DNA from 4 places in the Kosakonia sp. YIM B13571 genome. Region 1 is predicted to be linked to each of the others. Evidence: predicted binding sites of a transcription regulator. Region 1 holds the regulator's gene; each other region holds the start of a gene.
The links. The regulator Fur, encoded in region 1, represses iron uptake genes when iron is present. The targets are predictions, from matches to a motif close to ATAATAATGAGAACNACTATCAA.
Positions count from the first base shown of each region.

Region 2: the regulator Fur is predicted to act here: its motif matches at 1,345-1,367, upstream of ACFX4O_RS15645 (TonB-dependent siderophore receptor).
Region 3: the regulator Fur is predicted to act here: its motif matches at 1,784-1,806, upstream of feoA (ferrous iron transporter A).
Region 4: the regulator Fur is predicted to act here: its motif matches at 1,782-1,804, upstream of efeU (iron uptake transporter permease EfeU).

Region 1 is NZ_JBHZPL010000001.1:512,745-516,956, reverse strand. Features, by position in the region: gene ACFX4O_RS02480 (beta-N-acetylhexosaminidase) at 1-1,098, shown strand, start outside; gene fur (ferric iron uptake transcriptional regulator) at 1,214-1,660, opposite strand; gene fldA (flavodoxin FldA) at 1,952-2,482, opposite strand; gene ybfE (LexA regulated protein) at 2,646-2,927, opposite strand; gene ybfF (esterase) at 3,060-3,833, opposite strand; gene seqA (replication initiation negative regulator SeqA) at 4,016-4,212, shown strand, end outside.
Region 2 is NZ_JBHZPL010000006.1:49,676-53,887, forward strand. Features, by position in the region: gene ACFX4O_RS15645 (TonB-dependent siderophore receptor) at 1-1,270, opposite strand, end outside; gene ACFX4O_RS15650 (hypothetical protein) at 1,581-1,808, opposite strand; gene ACFX4O_RS15655 (iron ABC transporter substrate-binding protein) at 2,148-3,161, shown strand; gene ACFX4O_RS15660 (ABC transporter permease) at 3,183-4,212, shown strand, end outside.
Region 3 is NZ_JBHZPL010000004.1:63,563-67,774, forward strand. Features, by position in the region: gene ACFX4O_RS11890 (Tex family protein) at 1-1,409, shown strand, start outside; gene feoA (ferrous iron transporter A) at 1,903-2,130, shown strand; gene feoB (Fe(2+) transporter permease subunit FeoB) at 2,163-4,212, shown strand, end outside.
Region 4 is NZ_JBHZPL010000001.1:148,931-153,142, reverse strand. Features, by position in the region: gene ACFX4O_RS00800 (DUF3574 domain-containing protein) at 1-359, shown strand, start outside; gene ACFX4O_RS00795 (NupC/NupG family nucleoside CNT transporter) at 395-1,579, opposite strand; gene efeU (iron uptake transporter permease EfeU) at 1,861-2,694, shown strand; gene efeO (iron uptake system protein EfeO) at 2,734-3,861, shown strand; gene efeB (iron uptake transporter deferrochelatase/peroxidase subunit) at 3,866-4,212, shown strand, end outside.

The sequences.
Region 1 (4,212 bases):
ATGCATAAAGAAGCCGGGTTGCCGCTGAATACCTGGCATTTTGGCGGTGACGAAGCGAAAAACATCTATCTTGGCGCTGGTTATACGGATCAGAAAAAACCGGAGGCGGGCAAAGGCATTATCGATCAGAGCAATCAGGATAAGCCGTGGGCAAAATCGCAAGCCTGCCAGGCGATGATCAAAGAGGGCAAAGTTGCCGATGTTGAACATCTCTCCAGTTATTTCGGCGTGGAAGTCAGCAAGCTGGTGAAAGCGCACGGTATCGGCACAATGCAGGCGTGGCAGGATGGTTTGAAAGATGCCAAAGATGCATCAGTGTTTGCCACCGATCATGTCAATGTTAACTTCTGGGATACGCTCTACTGGGGTGGTTTTGACTCGGTGAATGACTGGGCGAACAAAGGCTTCCGCGTTGTGGTCTCTAACCCCGATTATGTGTATCTCGATTTCCCGAATGAAGTAAACCCGGCGGAAAGCGGCTACTACTGGGGCACGCGTTTTAGCGATGAACGTAAGATTTTCAGCTTTGCCCCGGACAACATGCCGCAGAACGCGGAAACCTCACTTGATCGTGATGGCAATCCGTTTAGCGCGAAATCTGACAAATTGTGGCCGGGCGCGTATGGCCTTTCCGCGCAGTTGTGGAGCGAAGTGGTGCGCACCGATAATCAGATGGAGTACATGATCTATCCGCGAATGGTTTCGGTGGCTGAACGCGCATGGCACCGCGCGGGCTGGGAGCAGGATTACAAAGCCGGACGTGAGTATAAAGGCGGCGAGACACATCTGGTGGATGTGAAAGCGCTGGAGCGAGACTGGCAACGCTTTGCGAACCTGTTAGGTCATCGCGAACTGGCGAAACTGGATAAGGCTGGTGTTCATTACCGCTTACCGGTTCCAGGAGCGCGTGTGGTGGGTGGAAAACTGGAAGCCAATACCAGCTTCCCTGGCATGGTGGTTGAGTTCTCAACCGACGGCGGCAAACACTGGCAGCGCTATGATGATAAAGCGCGTCCGCAAGTAAGTGGGGAAGTGCAGGTGCGCACTGCCAGCCCGGACGGCAAACGCTTTAGTCGTGTCGACAGCGTAAAAGCGTAATTTGAGGCAGTGATTAAACCCGGGGGCGCGAGCTTGCCGGGTTTTTTCTTTCAGTGCCGGTATTGCAGGCAAAAAAAAGCCAACCGTCAGGCTGGCTTTTTGGGTTTCAAAGCAGTTATTTCGCGTCGTGCGCGTGTTCATCTTCGCGGCAGTCGCCTTCGGCGCAGTGACCGTAAAGGTAAAGACTGTGGTTAGTCAGACGAATGCCGTGTTTCGCGGCGATTTCACGCTGACGCGCTTCAATGGAGTCATCACTGAATTCAATCACTTTGCCGCAATCGAGGCAGATTAGGTGATCGTGGTGATGCTGCTGAGTCAGTTCAAAAACGGACTTGCCGCCTTCGAAGTTATGACGGGTCACAATCCCGGCGTCGTCAAACTGGTTCAGTACACGGTAAACTGTTGCCAGCCCGATCTCTTCGCCCATGTCGATCAGTCGTTTGTATAAATCTTCCGCACTGACATGATGGTTATCCGGTTCCTGAAGCACTTCAAGGATTTTTAACCGAGGAAGCGTGACTTTCAGGCCGGCCTTCTTTAATGCGGTATTGTTGTCAGTCATGCGGAATCTGTCCTGTTGCTATACGATTCACTTCCTTAGCGGAAGTTATAAGGAATGCACCTGGGGTAATGCGTCTCATTATAGAACTGCCATGGCTGGATGAAAACTGCAAGCCCTCAAGTAAAGTAAGCTTATAAAACGTGGTGTCGCCAGCAAAGTCCTTTACGACGGCACCCAGTTTAGCAGGGCTTATTGTACAGCGATGGAGAAAAAAGTTAAAAATTTGTAGCAATTATTTCCATTGCTTTTATCTATTAATACGGCGTAACCCACAGATTACGCCATAAAAAATCAGGCGTTAATGATATCGTCCAGATGCAGCTCTTCGCGCACCTGTTTTACCCATTTCTGTACGCGCTCTGATGTCAGCTCTGGTTGACGGTCTTCGTCAATCGCAAGGCCAACAAAATGATCGTCGTCCGCGAGACCTTTAGAGGCTTCAAAATGGTAGCCCGCAGTTGGCCAGTGACCGACGATGGTTGCGCCGCGCGGTTCGATGATATCGCGAATGGTACCCAGCGCATCGCAGAAATACTCCGCGTAATCCTCCTGGTCGCCACAGCCGAACAGTGCCACTAATTTACCGTTAAAGTCGATCTCTTCCAGCGTCGGGAAAAAGTCATCCCAGTCGCACTGCGCTTCACCATAGTACCAGGTAGGAATGCCGAGCAACAGAATGTCATACCCTTCGATATCTTCTTTGCTGCTCTTGGCAATGTCATGGACGTCGGCAACGTCTTTACCTAGCTGACTCTGAATCATTTTCGCGATGTTTTCGGTGTTACCGGTGTCGCTGCCAAAGAAAATGCCTGTAATTGCCATGAGTAAAATAACCTCTTGAAACTTAATGAGTATGGTGGTGGCGCTACGCCCACAGATAAGGGCAATCATAGCAGAACAGGGAAGCGCGCGGAAACTGCTATCGCGTCGGACTGCACTGTATGACACATGAAAGTGTTATTTCGACGAGGTTTCGGAGGATTCGCTAGCCGCGCAATGCCTTCAACTGTGCCAACAGCATCTCTTCGATAAGCTCGCTGCGGCTCATATCACGCGCTTCTGCCAGCTCGTTTAACGCATCGACGGCTTCCACATTGAGTTTTAGTTCGACACGCTTAAGCCCACGAACTTTATCGCGTTTTAGCTGATTGCGTTTGTTGATGCGCAACTGTTCATCACGCGAGAGCGGGTTTGTCTTCGGCCGTCCCGGGCGACGCTCATTCGCGAACAGATCTAGTGTCGTACGGTCCGTTTGTTCTTTAGCCATGGTCTAAGCATACTACGGGAAAAACAAGCAATCGGGCGGCACGCCCGGGCTGAATAGCGCGCCATCATACATCAGCACAACGGACACGCCAACGACCGGGCGCGTTGAAACGACCGGTCGCCGCCTTTTTAATCAATTCGTCTTTTCAGCGAGATAGCGGCGGATGGCACGCATAACCGCGTCGGGTTTCTCGGCATGTACCCAGTGGCCGGAACCGGCAATTACATGCGCCCGTGCCTGCGGGAACTGCGCCAGCAACGCGTCACGGTACGCTTCGGTGACATAAGGAGAGTTCCCACCACGAACGAACAGGGCCGGTTTATGCCATGCAGGAACCGTTTCCCAGCCGACAATATGCGGGTATTGATCCCACAACACCGGCACGTTGAAACGCCACTCGCCATCAACAAACGATTTCAGCAGGAATTGAATGACGCCTTCTTCATTTATATGTGCGCGCATTAATGTGGCGGCTTGCTGGCGAGTGGATGCCCCTGCATCGCTCACCGCGTTGATGGCGGCAAAAATTTCGTCATGGCGGCGCACCTGGTAATCCACTGGCGCGATATCAATCGCTACCAGTTGATCAATCCGCTCCGGGGCAAGTGCTGTTAATGCCATCACGGCTTTACCGCCCATGGAGTGGCCAATAAAGGTCGCTTTGTCGAGCTGATGAGCGTCCAGCGTATCCAACAGATCCTGCGCCATTGCCGGGTAGTTCATTTCTGCGGCGCGCGGTGAAAGCCCGTGGTTACGCATATCCACTTGCAACACGTCATGATCCTGAACCAGCTCGCGGGCGAGCACACCAAGGTTATCGAGACTGCCAAAAAGACCGTGAACAAGGACGATCGGAGAATTGTTGTGCGGATGTTGCGCAGTTTGCGCGCACGTATTCAATTTCATGGCAAAGTTCTTTTTTTCACTCATTCGGGTTAGGTTATTATGTTGAACATTCTGCCGCCCGGCCGCAAGGTTAAGAATTACTCTTAGTTTTGCCGCCATCCTGGTTTGACGCTATCCGCTGTTGAGATTTCACTTTATAATCCCAACACTTGTATTCAGATAAGATATCGCACTGGATTAAGATGAAAACGATCGAAGTTGATGATGAGCTCTACAGTTATATTGCCAGCCACACGAAGCACATTGGCGAGAGCGCATCCGACATTTTACGGCGCATGTTAAAATTTTCCGCCGTACCACAATCACAGCCTGCCGCTTCCCCTGCGCCGGTAAAAGAGACGCGTATTGTCAGCACTGTTGAAAGTGTTAAACCGACAAA
Region 2 (4,212 bases), on a different contig from region 1:
GAGTGATGGCCGCGATGTCATAGCTGCTTTGCAGGAACGGCGCGAGGTTCGTGATGCTGTAGCCGGGATAGCGTCCGACGTTGTAAGCGTTATCCAGTTTCATCCCGCCGCTGGCGGCGGCTTTGCTGAGATTGAAAAACTGCTGGTTGGCATCGAACGTTTCATGTTCGGCATCCACGCCCCAGGTTAATGTCAGGTCTTCCAGTGGTTTGCTATTCAGGGTGAGTTTGCCGCCGTAGAAATCGGTTTTCTGCTGCGATGCGCCAATGCTGGTCACCGAGCCGCCGGAAAGCGTCGGGAACGGGTAATAAGTCAGGCTTTCGTCACGGTAGTAAATCTGTGCCAGTAAATCCTGGCCCCAGAAATCGCTATTGGCGTATTGCAGGTTGATTAAGTGGCGTTCGGTGCCGGGGATGCGGTCGGAATCAAGATTACTTTTGTTATAAGCGTTGCCTGAGCCACGCACTGCAGAGAAGTTCTCGCCAAGGAAGAGGCCGTGCTTACCATCAGACTGGCTTTTGTAATACTGTGTGGTGAGCTGCAACTGCTGATGATCGTCGATATTCAGTGTGCCAGTACCCATGACATCCAGGCGGTCTGAGTACTGCAAACCGGTTTGCGTGTTATCGATATTCACTTCATTGCCTTTGCCGTCATACCAGCCGCCATAACGCTGGTACGCCACGGAAAGACGACCCGAGGCGTTATCGTTACCACCGCTGACCGCGGCCGCGATGTTCTCGTCGTGATCGTTATGGCTGTTAAAACCGCTTTTCGCGCCGGTCTGAAACTCAACCTGCGTTTCCGGCTGGCCTTTTTTGGTGACGATATTGATTAAACCGCCGGTACTGCCGCCGCCGTAAAGCGATGTCGCGCCGGAAATCACTTCGATGCGCTCAATGTTAAAAGGATCGATAGCATCAAGCTGGCGGCTGTCGCTGCGGGACGAGTTCAGACGTACACCGTCGACCATCACCATCATTGAGCGACCGCGCAAATTCATGCCGTAATTGGTGCGTCCCTGGCTGCTGACGTCCATGCCAGGAATTAACTGTGCCAGGACCTCTTTTAACTCTTTGCCGCCCTGAACCTGTTGCTCTATTTCAGCCTGCTCAATGACCCAGGTGGTTTGCGCCATATCCGTAACGCTGTGGTTTGCACGGCTGGCAGCAACGACTAGCGTCTCTTCTTTTTGACTTTCCGCCGAGGCGTGAGCGCAAAACATCATCAATAAACAAGGGTTTAATGCCCAAAGGTAACGAGATTTCATTGTTATGGTGATCCTGATTTATCAGAAGTACGGCGGCGCTGATCCTCCTGTGCCGCAAGCGATATCGCTATTTGTTGATAGCGATTATCAAGATGATATGAATTATCGTTACCATGTAAACGGTTTATGTAAAAAAATGTTGTAATAACCCGGTGATTTCCATTGGGTTTTTAGGGTTTTATTCTTGTGTCTGAGCAGACGGAGATCGGGGAAGGCACCGGGTTCGATAATAATACCGCCCGGTATAATAAGGTGGCTGATATTTATTGGCTGACGCAATACTGGCGGATGAAAAGGTATTTAGCGTTGTTTAGCGCTTCGTTTTGTTATGCTTTTCTTTAAAATTCGCGATCGCCTGATTGATGTTCTCTGTTTCGATGGCATCCACTTTTTCGCCTTCAAAAAAGACCTCATAGCGATCAGAAACATATTTAAAGGTAAATATCTTACCCTGATAACGCACGCGCTTTTCTTTTACAGACAACCCCCTGCTGCGCATAGCCACTTTTGCCATTGTATCTATCTTTTTATTTTTCATAATTATTGTCTTACCTGTGCAGGTTGTTTTGCGATGTTTGGTATTAAACCCACTCAATCTGATGTTAATTTGTTATCCCCGGAAAAGAAAGCCACGGGTGTCAGATACGCCGGATTAATAATCGTTAGCCTATTTCTCTTGATTTAAGGTTATCTTAATGTTCTGAGCGCCTTGCAGTTGTTTACTGGAGGAATAATTCATTTTTTAAATTTTGATGATATTTAATTTCAAACTCACTATTTTGATAATAATTTTGATTCTCATTTCATTTCCGCTACGATTAAAATCCAGCCGGGCTCGCATGTGCTGACTATTACACATAATTTAAAAGGAATGATGATGAAGAACCGCTTTTTGCCGCTCTGTTCACTTGCACTGGTCATCTCTTCAGTTTTTGCTGCTCCCGCAGCGTTCGCCGACAACGACGACGGTATTGTGGTCTATAACGCGCAGCACGAAAACCTGACTAAATCCTGGGTCGACGAATTCACCAAAGAAACCGGCATCAAAGTTACGCTGCGTAACGGCGGCGACACGGAGCTGGGTAACCAGCTGGTGCAGGAAGGCAACGTTTCGCCAGCGGATGTGTTTCTGACGGAAAACTCCCCGGCGATGACGTTGGTCGATAACGCCGGGCTTTTTGCGCCGCTCAGTGCGGATACGCTGAAACAGGTCCCGGCTCAGTTCCGCCCGGCGCATGGCCGCTGGATTGGCATTGCCGCGCGCAGCACCGTTTTTGTCTATAACCCGACGAAACTTTCTGCTTCGCAGTTACCCGCATCGATCATGGATTTAGCCAAGCCGGAATGGAAAGGCCGCTGGGCGGCGTCGCCTTCAGGCGCCGATTTCCAGGCGATTGTCAGCGCGATGCTGACACTGAAAGGCGAAAAAGCCACGCTCGACTGGTTGAAAGCGATGAAAACCAACTTTGTGCCTTACAAAGGCAATAGCACGGTGATGAAAGCGGTCAATGCCGGGCAGATCGACGGCGGCGTCATTTATCACTACTACTACTTTGTCGATCAGGCCAAAACCGGCGAGAACAGCAAAAATACTCAGCTTCACTACTTTAAACATCAGGATCCGGGCGCGTTCGTTAGCATCTCTGGCGGCGGCGTTTTAGCGTCCAGCAAACACCAGAAACAGGCGCAGGCGTTTATCAAATGGGTCACTGGCAAGCAGGGCCAGGAAATGCTGCGCACCAATATCGCGTTTGAATATGCCGTAGGCAACGGCGCGGCGTCTAACGAAAAACTGGTTCCGCTGGCGCAATTAGATGCACCAAAAGTGGAACCCTCTGCGCTTAACAGTAAAAAAGTCAGCGAATTAATGACCGAAGCCGGTCTTTTGTAATCACGCAGGAATGAGTGCCTGATGTCCAGTTTAAGTCTCCCGGCGGCAAGCAACGCGGCCAGCCAGGCCGCCCGGCACCGCCCTTCGCGGGTGCTGGTGGTATTTGCCCTTTTCGTCGCGGCGCTTGCTTTACTGCCCGTTGGTTTTGTCATCGGTGTCGGTATTGATACCGGTTGGGCGACGGTGCAGGCGCTCATTTTTCGCCCGCGTGTGGGTGAGTTGCTCGTCAACACCTTTTGGTTGATCGCCCTTGCTGTACCCGCAAGCGTCGCGCTTGGCACATCGCTTGCGTGGCTCACTGAACGGACGTCGCTGCCCGGCAGACGCATATGGGCCATGCTGGCGGTTGCACCGCTGGCGATCCCTGCTTTTGTGCAAAGCTATGCCTGGGTTAGCGTTTTGCCCGCGTTTAATGGGCTACCTGCCGCGGTGTTTATCGCGGTGCTGGCTTATTTCCCGTTTATTTATATGCCGGTCGCTGCCGTGTTGCGCCGCCTCGATCCCAGCCTTGAGGATGTTGCGGCATCGCTTGGCACTCCGCCGTGGCGGATCTTCTTTTGCGTGATCTTACCTCAGCTCCGGCTGGCGCTTTGCGGTGGTGCGCTACTGGTGGCGCTGCACTTGCTGGCGGAATATGGCCTGTTTGTGATGATCCGCTTCGATACCTTCACCACCGCGATTTACGATCAATTTCAGTCAACGTTCAGCGGCCCGGCCGCCAATATGCTCGCCGGTGTGCTGGCGCTCTGCTGCCTGGCGTTGTTGTTGCTGGAGACGACGGTGCGTGGTAAAGCACGCTATGCGCGGGTGGGATCTGGTTCCGCGCGTAAGCAACAGCGCCGCGCGCTTGGGCGCTGGAGTTGCGGGCTGGGGCTATTGCTGGCGGCGTGTGCGGTTGTGCTGTCATTCGGTACGCCGCTTGCCGTGCTTGGCCGTTGGTTGTGGCTCGGCGGGCTGGATAACTGGCACAGCGCCGATCTCTGGCTTTCACTGCGCCAGACCCTTTTTCTGGCCGTTTGCGGGGCGCTGATCACTACCGCGTTCGCCATTC
Region 3 (4,212 bases), on a different contig from region 1:
TCGCCCGTAACTTGCACGATCTGCTGATGGCTGCGCCTGCCGGGCTGCGCGCCACGATGGGTCTCGATCCGGGTCTGCGTACCGGGGTGAAAGTCGCGGTGGTGGACGCCACCGGCAAATTGGTCGCCACCGACACCATCTATCCGCATACCGGGCAAGCGGCAAAAGCAGCGGTAGCCGTCGCGGCGCTGTGCGAAAAACACAATGTTGAGCTGGTGGCGATTGGTAACGGCACCGCCTCGCGCGAAACAGAACGTTTCTACCTCGATGTGCAGAAACAGTTCCCGAAAGTGACCGCGCAGAAAGTGATTGTCAGCGAAGCGGGCGCATCGGTTTATTCCGCCTCTGAACTGGCGGCGCTCGAATTCCCGGATTTGGATGTTTCACTGCGCGGCGCGGTCTCAATCGCCCGTCGTTTGCAGGATCCGCTGGCGGAGCTGGTGAAAATCGATCCGAAATCTATCGGAGTCGGCCAGTACCAGCACGATGTCAGCCAGACGCAACTGGCGCGCAAACTGGATGCCGTCGTCGAGGATTGTGTAAACGCCGTCGGCGTTGATCTGAATACCGCCTCTGTGCCGCTGCTGACGCGTGTTGCCGGTTTAACCCGCATAATGGCGCAGAATATTGTCTCCTGGCGCGATGAAAACGGTCAGTTCCTGAACCGCCAGCAGTTGCTGAAAGTTAGCCGCCTGGGGCCAAAAGCCTTTGAGCAGTGCGCGGGCTTCCTGCGTATTAACCATGGCGACAACCCGCTGGACGCTTCTACGGTTCACCCGGAAACCTACCCGGTGGTTGAACGTATTCTGGCGGCAACCGAGCAGTCATTGCGCGATCTGATGGGCAACAGCGCGGAACTGCGCAAACTGAAAGCCAGTGATTTTACCGATGCGCAGTTCGGTGTACCGACGGTTACCGACATCATCAAAGAGCTGGAAAAACCGGGGCGCGACCCGCGTCCGGAGTTTAAAACAGCGACCTTTGCCGAAGGCGTGGAAACGATGAATGACCTGCTGCCGGGCATGGTGCTCGAAGGCGCGGTAACCAACGTGACTAACTTTGGCGCTTTCGTTGATATCGGTGTGCATCAGGATGGTCTGGTGCATATCTCATCGCTGGCGGATAAGTTCGTCGAAGATCCGCATACCGTGGTGAAAGCGGGCGATATCGTGAAGGTCAAAGTGCTGGAAGTGGATTTACCGCGCAAGCGAATCGCGTTGACCATGCGTCTGGACGAGCAGCCAGGCGACACCAACACCCGTCGTGGCAACGGCAACAGCAGTAACCGCGATAACGGAAATCGTAATGCGGCGCGCCCGGCAAAAGCGCCACGTGGCCGCGACAGCCAGCCGAGCGGCAACAGTGCAATGATGGATGCACTCGCCGCAGCAATGGGTAAAAAACGTTAATCTTTCCCCCTCCCTTCACCGGGAGGGGCATTTTCTTCATTTACGTTCGAAAAAGTCCAAATTAATCCTGCCAAATGATGAGCGAAATGCAATTAACTCGTTATTTCGCCTATCATTTAATATTCAAAATTATTAACCAATCATACCTAAATTTTATTTTTACTTTTGGTCTTTGCATTATTTTCTTTGCACGACGCATATTACAAATATTCAACAATCATTAACTTTATAAAATAAAGATTATCTTTTTAACCTGGCGGTCATATTTTTTCGTTTTACGCAGAGAATAGACAACCCAACAAAATTTTGAGCTACGTCAAAAGAGAATCAAATTATCAATTCTGCCCCCGGCAAACGCATTTTTATGATTGATGATAAAAACTATTCTCATTATCATTGGGTCAGTAGATTGTTTCTCCACTCCTTCGATGATGAACAGTGCGCCAGACGGCGCGTGATAACTCTTGGCTCGCAGCGAAAATAAGTAGGCTCTATGCAATTCTCTCCAGACAGTGCGTGGAAAATCACCGGTTTCTCTCAAGAAATAAGCCCGGCCTGGCGGCAGAAACTCCTGTCATTAGGGATGTTGCCCGGCTCCTCTTTTAATGTGGTACGCGTCGCGCCGCTGGGCGATCCTATTCATATTGAAACCCGCCGCGTTAATTTAGTGTTACGGAAGAAAGATCTCGCATTCCTCGAACTGGAAGCGGTTTCTCGTTAATCAGCCAGTCGTTATAAGAGCGGTAAGTAAAAATGAAAAAATTGACCATTGGCTTAATTGGTAACCCTAATTCTGGCAAGACAACGTTATTTAATCAGCTAACCGGCGCGCGTCAGCGTGTGGGAAACTGGTCCGGCGTAACCGTTGAGCGCAAAGAGGGCCAATTCAACACCACCGACAACCACGTTACGCTGGTCGATCTTCCTGGAACCTATTCGCTCACCACCATTTCCGCGCAAACCTCGCTGGATGAGCAGATCGCCTGCCACTACATTTTAAGCGGTGATGCCGATCTGGTGATTAATGTTGTCGATGCATCGAATCTTGAGCGCAACCTCTATCTGACGTTACAACTGCTGGAGCTTGGCGTACCGTGCATTATTGCGCTCAACATGCTGGATATTGCGGAAAAACAGAAAGTCCGCATTGATATCGATGGCCTTGCCGCGCGCCTGGGTTGTCCGGTGATCCCGCTGGTTTCCACTCGCGGTCGCGGGATTGAAGCGTTGAAAATGGCTGTCGACCGTCATCAACACAACGACAACGTTGAGCTGGTGCATTACGCCCAACCCCTCTCCCGCGAAGCAGACGCGCTGGCGCAGCAAATGACCGACGATGTGCCGTTGCAGCAGCGTCGCTGGATGGGCCTGCAAATGCTGGAAGGCGATATCTACAGCCGCGCCAACTCTGGCGTAAGCGAACAGCAACTGGATGCCTCACTCGCGCGCCTGGGAACGGAAATGGACGACCCCGCTCTGCATATTGCAGATGCACGTTACCAGTCGATTGCGGCGATTTGCGATACCGTCAGCAACACGCTGACTGCCGAGCCAAGCCAGTTCACCGCCGCAGTTGACCGCATCATCATTAACCGCTTTTTGGGTTTGCCGATCTTTTTGTTCGTCATGTACCTGATGTTTCTGTTTGCCATCAACATCGGCGGCGCATTCCAGCCCATTTTCGATGCGGGCTCGGTAGCCATATTTATTCATGGTATTCAGTGGCTGGGTTATACCCTGCACTTCCCGGAATGGCTGACCGTATTCCTGGCACAAGGCATTGGCGGCGGTGTAAACACCGTGCTGCCGCTGGTGCCGCAGCTCGGCATGATGTACCTGTTTATGTCCTTCCTTGAAGATTCCGGTTACATGGCACGCGCCGCGTTTGTAATGGATCGTCTGATGCAATCGCTGGGGCTGCCGGGCAAATCTTTCGTACCGCTGATTGTCGGTTTCGGCTGCAACGTACCGTCGGTGATGGGCGCGCGAACGTTAGACGCGCCGCGTGAACGTCTGATAACCATTATGATGGCGCCCTTTATGTCCTGCGGCGCGCGTCTGGCCATTTTCGCTGTTTTCGCTGCTGCCTTTTTCGGCCAGCAGGGAGCGCTCACCGTCTTCTCGCTGTATGTGATCGGTATCGTGATGGCGATCCTTACCGGCCTAGTGCTGAAACATACACTGTTGCGCGGTGAAGCATCGCCGTTTGTGATGGAACTGCCGGTGTACCACGTTCCGCATCTGAAAAGCCTGTTGCTGCAAACCTGGCAGCGCCTGAAAGGTTTTGTCATCCGCGCGGGTAAAGTGATTATCATCGTCAGCATTTTCCTCAGTGCGATGAACAGTTTTTCGCTGGATGGCCGCACCGTACACAAAATTGATGAATCCGCGCTGGCTTCTGTCAGTCGCGTATTTACTCCGCTGCTGGAGCCGATTGGTGTGCATGGCGATCACTGGCAAGCCACAGTGGGTCTTGTCACTGGCGCAATGGCGAAAGAGGTGGTCGTCGGTACGCTGAACTCGCTTTACACCGCGGAAAATATTGAGCATGAAGCCTTTAACCCAGCAGAATTTAGCCTGACGGATGAACTGATTGCCGCCCTGGAAGACACGGCGAAAAGCGTAAAAGAAACGTTCAGCCTGAGCGTGCTGGCGAACCCAATCGAAGCCAGCAAAGGCGATGGTGAAATGGCGACCGGCACCATGGGCGTGATGAGCGAAAAATTTGGCAGCGCGGCAGCCGCGTACAGCTACCTGATTTTTGTACTGCTTTACGTACCGTGCATCACCGCGATGGGTGCTA
Region 4 (4,212 bases), 360 kb from region 1:
AACAACCGAGTGCGACGGTGCAAACCTGCAAGGCTGAAAACCAGATGCAGCAAACCACGCTCTATTACGGTTTAACCCGTCAGGGCGGCAAAGTGATTACCGCGCAGGAGTGGCAGCAGTATGTGGATAACGATGTCACACCGCGTTTTCGCGATGGGTTAACGGCATATGATGCACAGGGGCAGTGGCTGAATAGCAACGGGAAAGTGTCGAAGGAGCCAAGCAAAGCGCTGATGTTGATCCACAGCGTGGATGCGCAAAGTGACACGAAGATCGATGCGCTGCGCGATATCTACAAATCACGCTTTGCCCAGGAATCGGTAATGCGGGTGGATCAGCCGGTCTGCGTGCAATTCTGATGTGACGGCCCACTCCGACAGAGTGGGCCAGTAAATTACAACACCACGCCTGCGAAAGCCGCTGAAAGCAAACTCACCAGCGTTGCGCCATACACTAAGCGCAGACCAAAGCGGGAAACAGAGTTCCCCTGTTGCTCGTTTAACCCTTTAATTGCCCCTGCCACAATGCCGATAGAGGCAAAATTGGCGAACGACACCAGGAACACAGAAAGAATACCCAACCCGCGCGGTGTCATCTGCGCTGCGATTTTTTGTAGCTCAATCATTGCCACAAATTCGTTAGCCACCAGCTTGGTCGCCATAATGCTGCCTGCATGCAGTGCATCGCTCAGCGGGATGCCAATCAGCCATGCCAGCGGGTAAAACACATAGCCGAGGATTTGCTGGAAGCTAATGCCGAACAAGGCGGAGAAGAGGGCGTTGACGGCGCTGATTAGCGCAATAAAGCCAATCAGCATCGCCAGAATAATCATCGCCACTTTGAAACCCGCGAGGATGTACTCCCCGAGCATCTCAAAGAAACTTTGCGATTCGTGGAGTTTTTCCAGTTTGACCTCGGCTTCCGCTTCCGGGCGCGTCGGGTTAATGACCGACAGCACGATAAAGGTGCTGAACATATTGAGGACCAGCGCTGCGACTACGTATTTTGCATCCAGCATGGTCATATACGCGCCGACAATCGACAACGACACCGTCGACATCGCCGTCGCCGCCATGGTGAACATGCGGCGCGAGGAGAGATCCGCGAGGATGCCTTTATAAGCAATGAAGTTTTCCGACTGGCCGAGGATCAGCGAGCTGACGGCGTTAAACGACTCAAGCTTGCCCATGCCGTTCAGTTTTGACAGCAATGTGCCTATCAAACGGATAAAAATGGGCAAAATGTGCCAGTGCTGCAAAATGCCGATTAGCGCGGATATAAAGACGATAGGGCACAGCACGCCGAGGAAGATAAACGCCAGGCCTTTTTCGCTCATCCCGCCGAAGACAAAGCCGGTGCCGTCGCCAGCGAATTTCAACAGCGCTTCAAAGAAGCCGGAAACATATTTAATCAGCGTTAACCCGCTTTGCGCATGCAGAAAGAACCACGCCAGCGCCAGTTCAATGACAATTAATTGCAGGATGAAGCGAAAACGAATGTGTCGGCGGTCGAAACTCACCAGCCAGGCCAGCGCGAGGATCACCACCAGCGCCAGCAAAAAATGGAAGAAGTTAGTCATGTCTTTAATTTTGCAGGTAAACGAAACGGGGCGTTCATTTAGCCATAGTGCCGTGGTGGGGTAAATACAAAGTTAAAGATTTGTAAGCTATGTTTTAGCTTTATTTCAATCGCTTCTGCATAACACGTATGCCGTGAGGTTCGCTGGCTACGTGTTTACATCCAGTTATCATTCTTCGCATATTTCGCTTGAGTTTCCTTTCACCGTAATGATAATCACTATCAATGCAATTTACTTTTCTTTGCAACCATTGACCGCGCATGACATTAGGGGTTTCCTCCATGTTTGTTCCATTTTTGATTATGTTACGTGAAGGCCTCGAAGCGGCGCTGATCGTCAGCCTGATTGCCAGTTATCTGAAACGTACCCAGCGTGGACGCTGGATAAGTGTCATGTGGATTGGTGTTTTTCTTGCCGCCGCGCTCTGTCTTGGACTGGGTATTGCGATTAATGAAACCACCGGCGAGTTCCCACAGAAAGAGCAGGAGCTGTTTGAAGGGATTGTCGCGGCGATCGCCGTGGTGATCCTCACCTGGATGGTGTTCTGGATGCGCAAAGTGTCGCGCAACGTGAAAGTGCAACTGGAGCAGGCAGTCGACAACGCGCTGGCGCGCAGTCATAACCATGGTTGGGCGTTGATCCTGATGGTCTTTTTCGCCGTGGCGCGTGAAGGGCTGGAATCGGTGTTCTTTCTGCTGGCGGCGTTCCAGCAGGATGTCGGGATCTGGCCGCCGCTGGGTGCGATGCTGGGGCTGGCCTCGGCGGTGGTGCTCGGTTTCTTGCTTTACTGGGGCGGTGTGCGCCTCAATCTTGGTGCATTTTTTAAATGGACCAGCCTGTTTATTCTGTTTGTCGCCGCCGGGCTTGCCGCCGGGGCGATCCGCGCTTTTCACGAGGCGGGATTATGGAACCACTTCCAGGATGTGGCCTTCGATTTCAGTAATGTGCTGACCACGCATTCACTCACTGGCACGCTGCTGGAAGGGATTTTGGGTTACCAGGAAACGCCAAGCGTTAGCGAAGTGGCGGTCTACTTTATCTATCTGATCCCGGCGCTGGTGATGTTTGTTTTACCCCCTCGCGCGGGTACGCAGCCTTCACGAGCAGCACCGTAATCGCTTTATAGTTACAACATACTAATTAAGGGAAAGGGCATGGCAATTCATTTTCGTCGTAGTGCATTACAGGCTGGGATTGCGGCATTAATCTCCGGCGCTTTCGCGGTGCAGGCTGCGGATATCCCGCAGGTGAAAGTCACGGTTACGGACAAGCAGTGTGAGCCGATGAACCTGACGGTTAACGCCGGTAAAACACAGTTTATTATTCTCAACCACAGCCAGAAGGCGCTCGAGTGGGAGATCCTCAAAGGCGTGATGGTGGTTGAAGAGCGTGAAAATATCGCGCCAGGTTTTAGCCAGAAGCTGACCGCCAACTTGCAGCCTGGCGAATATGAGATGACCTGCGGCCTGTTAACCAACCCGAAAGGCAAGCTGGTGGTGAAAGGCGCGGCGACGGCCGATGCGGCAAAAGGTGACGCACTGCTAAGTCTGAGCGGCGCCATCACGGACTATAAAGCCTATGTTGTTGCCGAAACTGCGCAGTTGGTTTCCGGTACCAAAGTGTTCACCGATGCGGTAAAAGCGGGCGATATTGAAAAAGCGAAAGCGCTGTATGCGCCGACGCGTCAGCACTACGAACGTATTGAACCGATTGCTGAACTCTTCTCCGATCTTGATGGCAGTATTGATGCCCGTGAAGATGATTACGAGCATAAAGCTGCCGACCCGAAATTCACCGGTTTCCACCGTCTGGAAAAAGCCCTGTTTGGCGACAACAGCACCAAGGACATGGGTAAATACGCCGATCAGCTGTATAGCGATGTAGTCGATCTGCAAACGCGCATTAATGAGCTGGCGTTCCCGCCATCCAAAGTGGTCGGCGGCGCAGCCGGTCTGATTGAAGAAGTGGCGGCGAGCAAAATCAGCGGTGAAGAAGATCGCTACAGCCACACAGATTTGTGGGACTTCCAGGCCAACGTCGATGGCGCGCAAAAAATCGTTGATTTGCTGCGTCCGCAATTGCAGAAAGATAACGCCGAACTGCTGGCGAAAGTCGATGCCAACTTCAAGAAAGTGGATACCATCCTCGCGAAATACCGCACTAAAGACGGGTATGAGACTTACGATAAGTTGACTGACGCCGACCGCAATGCGCTGAAAGGGCCGATCACTACACTGGCGGAAGATTTGGCGCAGCTGCGCGGCGTGCTGGGACTGGACTAATACCATGAAGCAAGATGATAACAACGACGTCAGCGAACCTTCCCGGCGCCGTTTATTAAAAAGTATGGGCGCGCTGGGAGGTGCGCTTGCGCTGGCTGGCGGATGTCCGGTCGCGCATGCGGTAACACCCAAGAGCGCGCCGGGGACACTTTCGCCGGATGCGCGTATGGAGAAGCAGCCATTCCTGGGCGCACATCAGGCCGGTATTTTGACACCGCAGCAGGCGTCAATGATGCTGGTGGCGTTTGACGTGCTGGCTACGGATAAAGCCGACCTTGAACGGTTGTTCCGCTTACTGACGCAGCGCATCACGTTTCTGACCGCCGGCGGCCCGGCCCCGGAGACAACGAA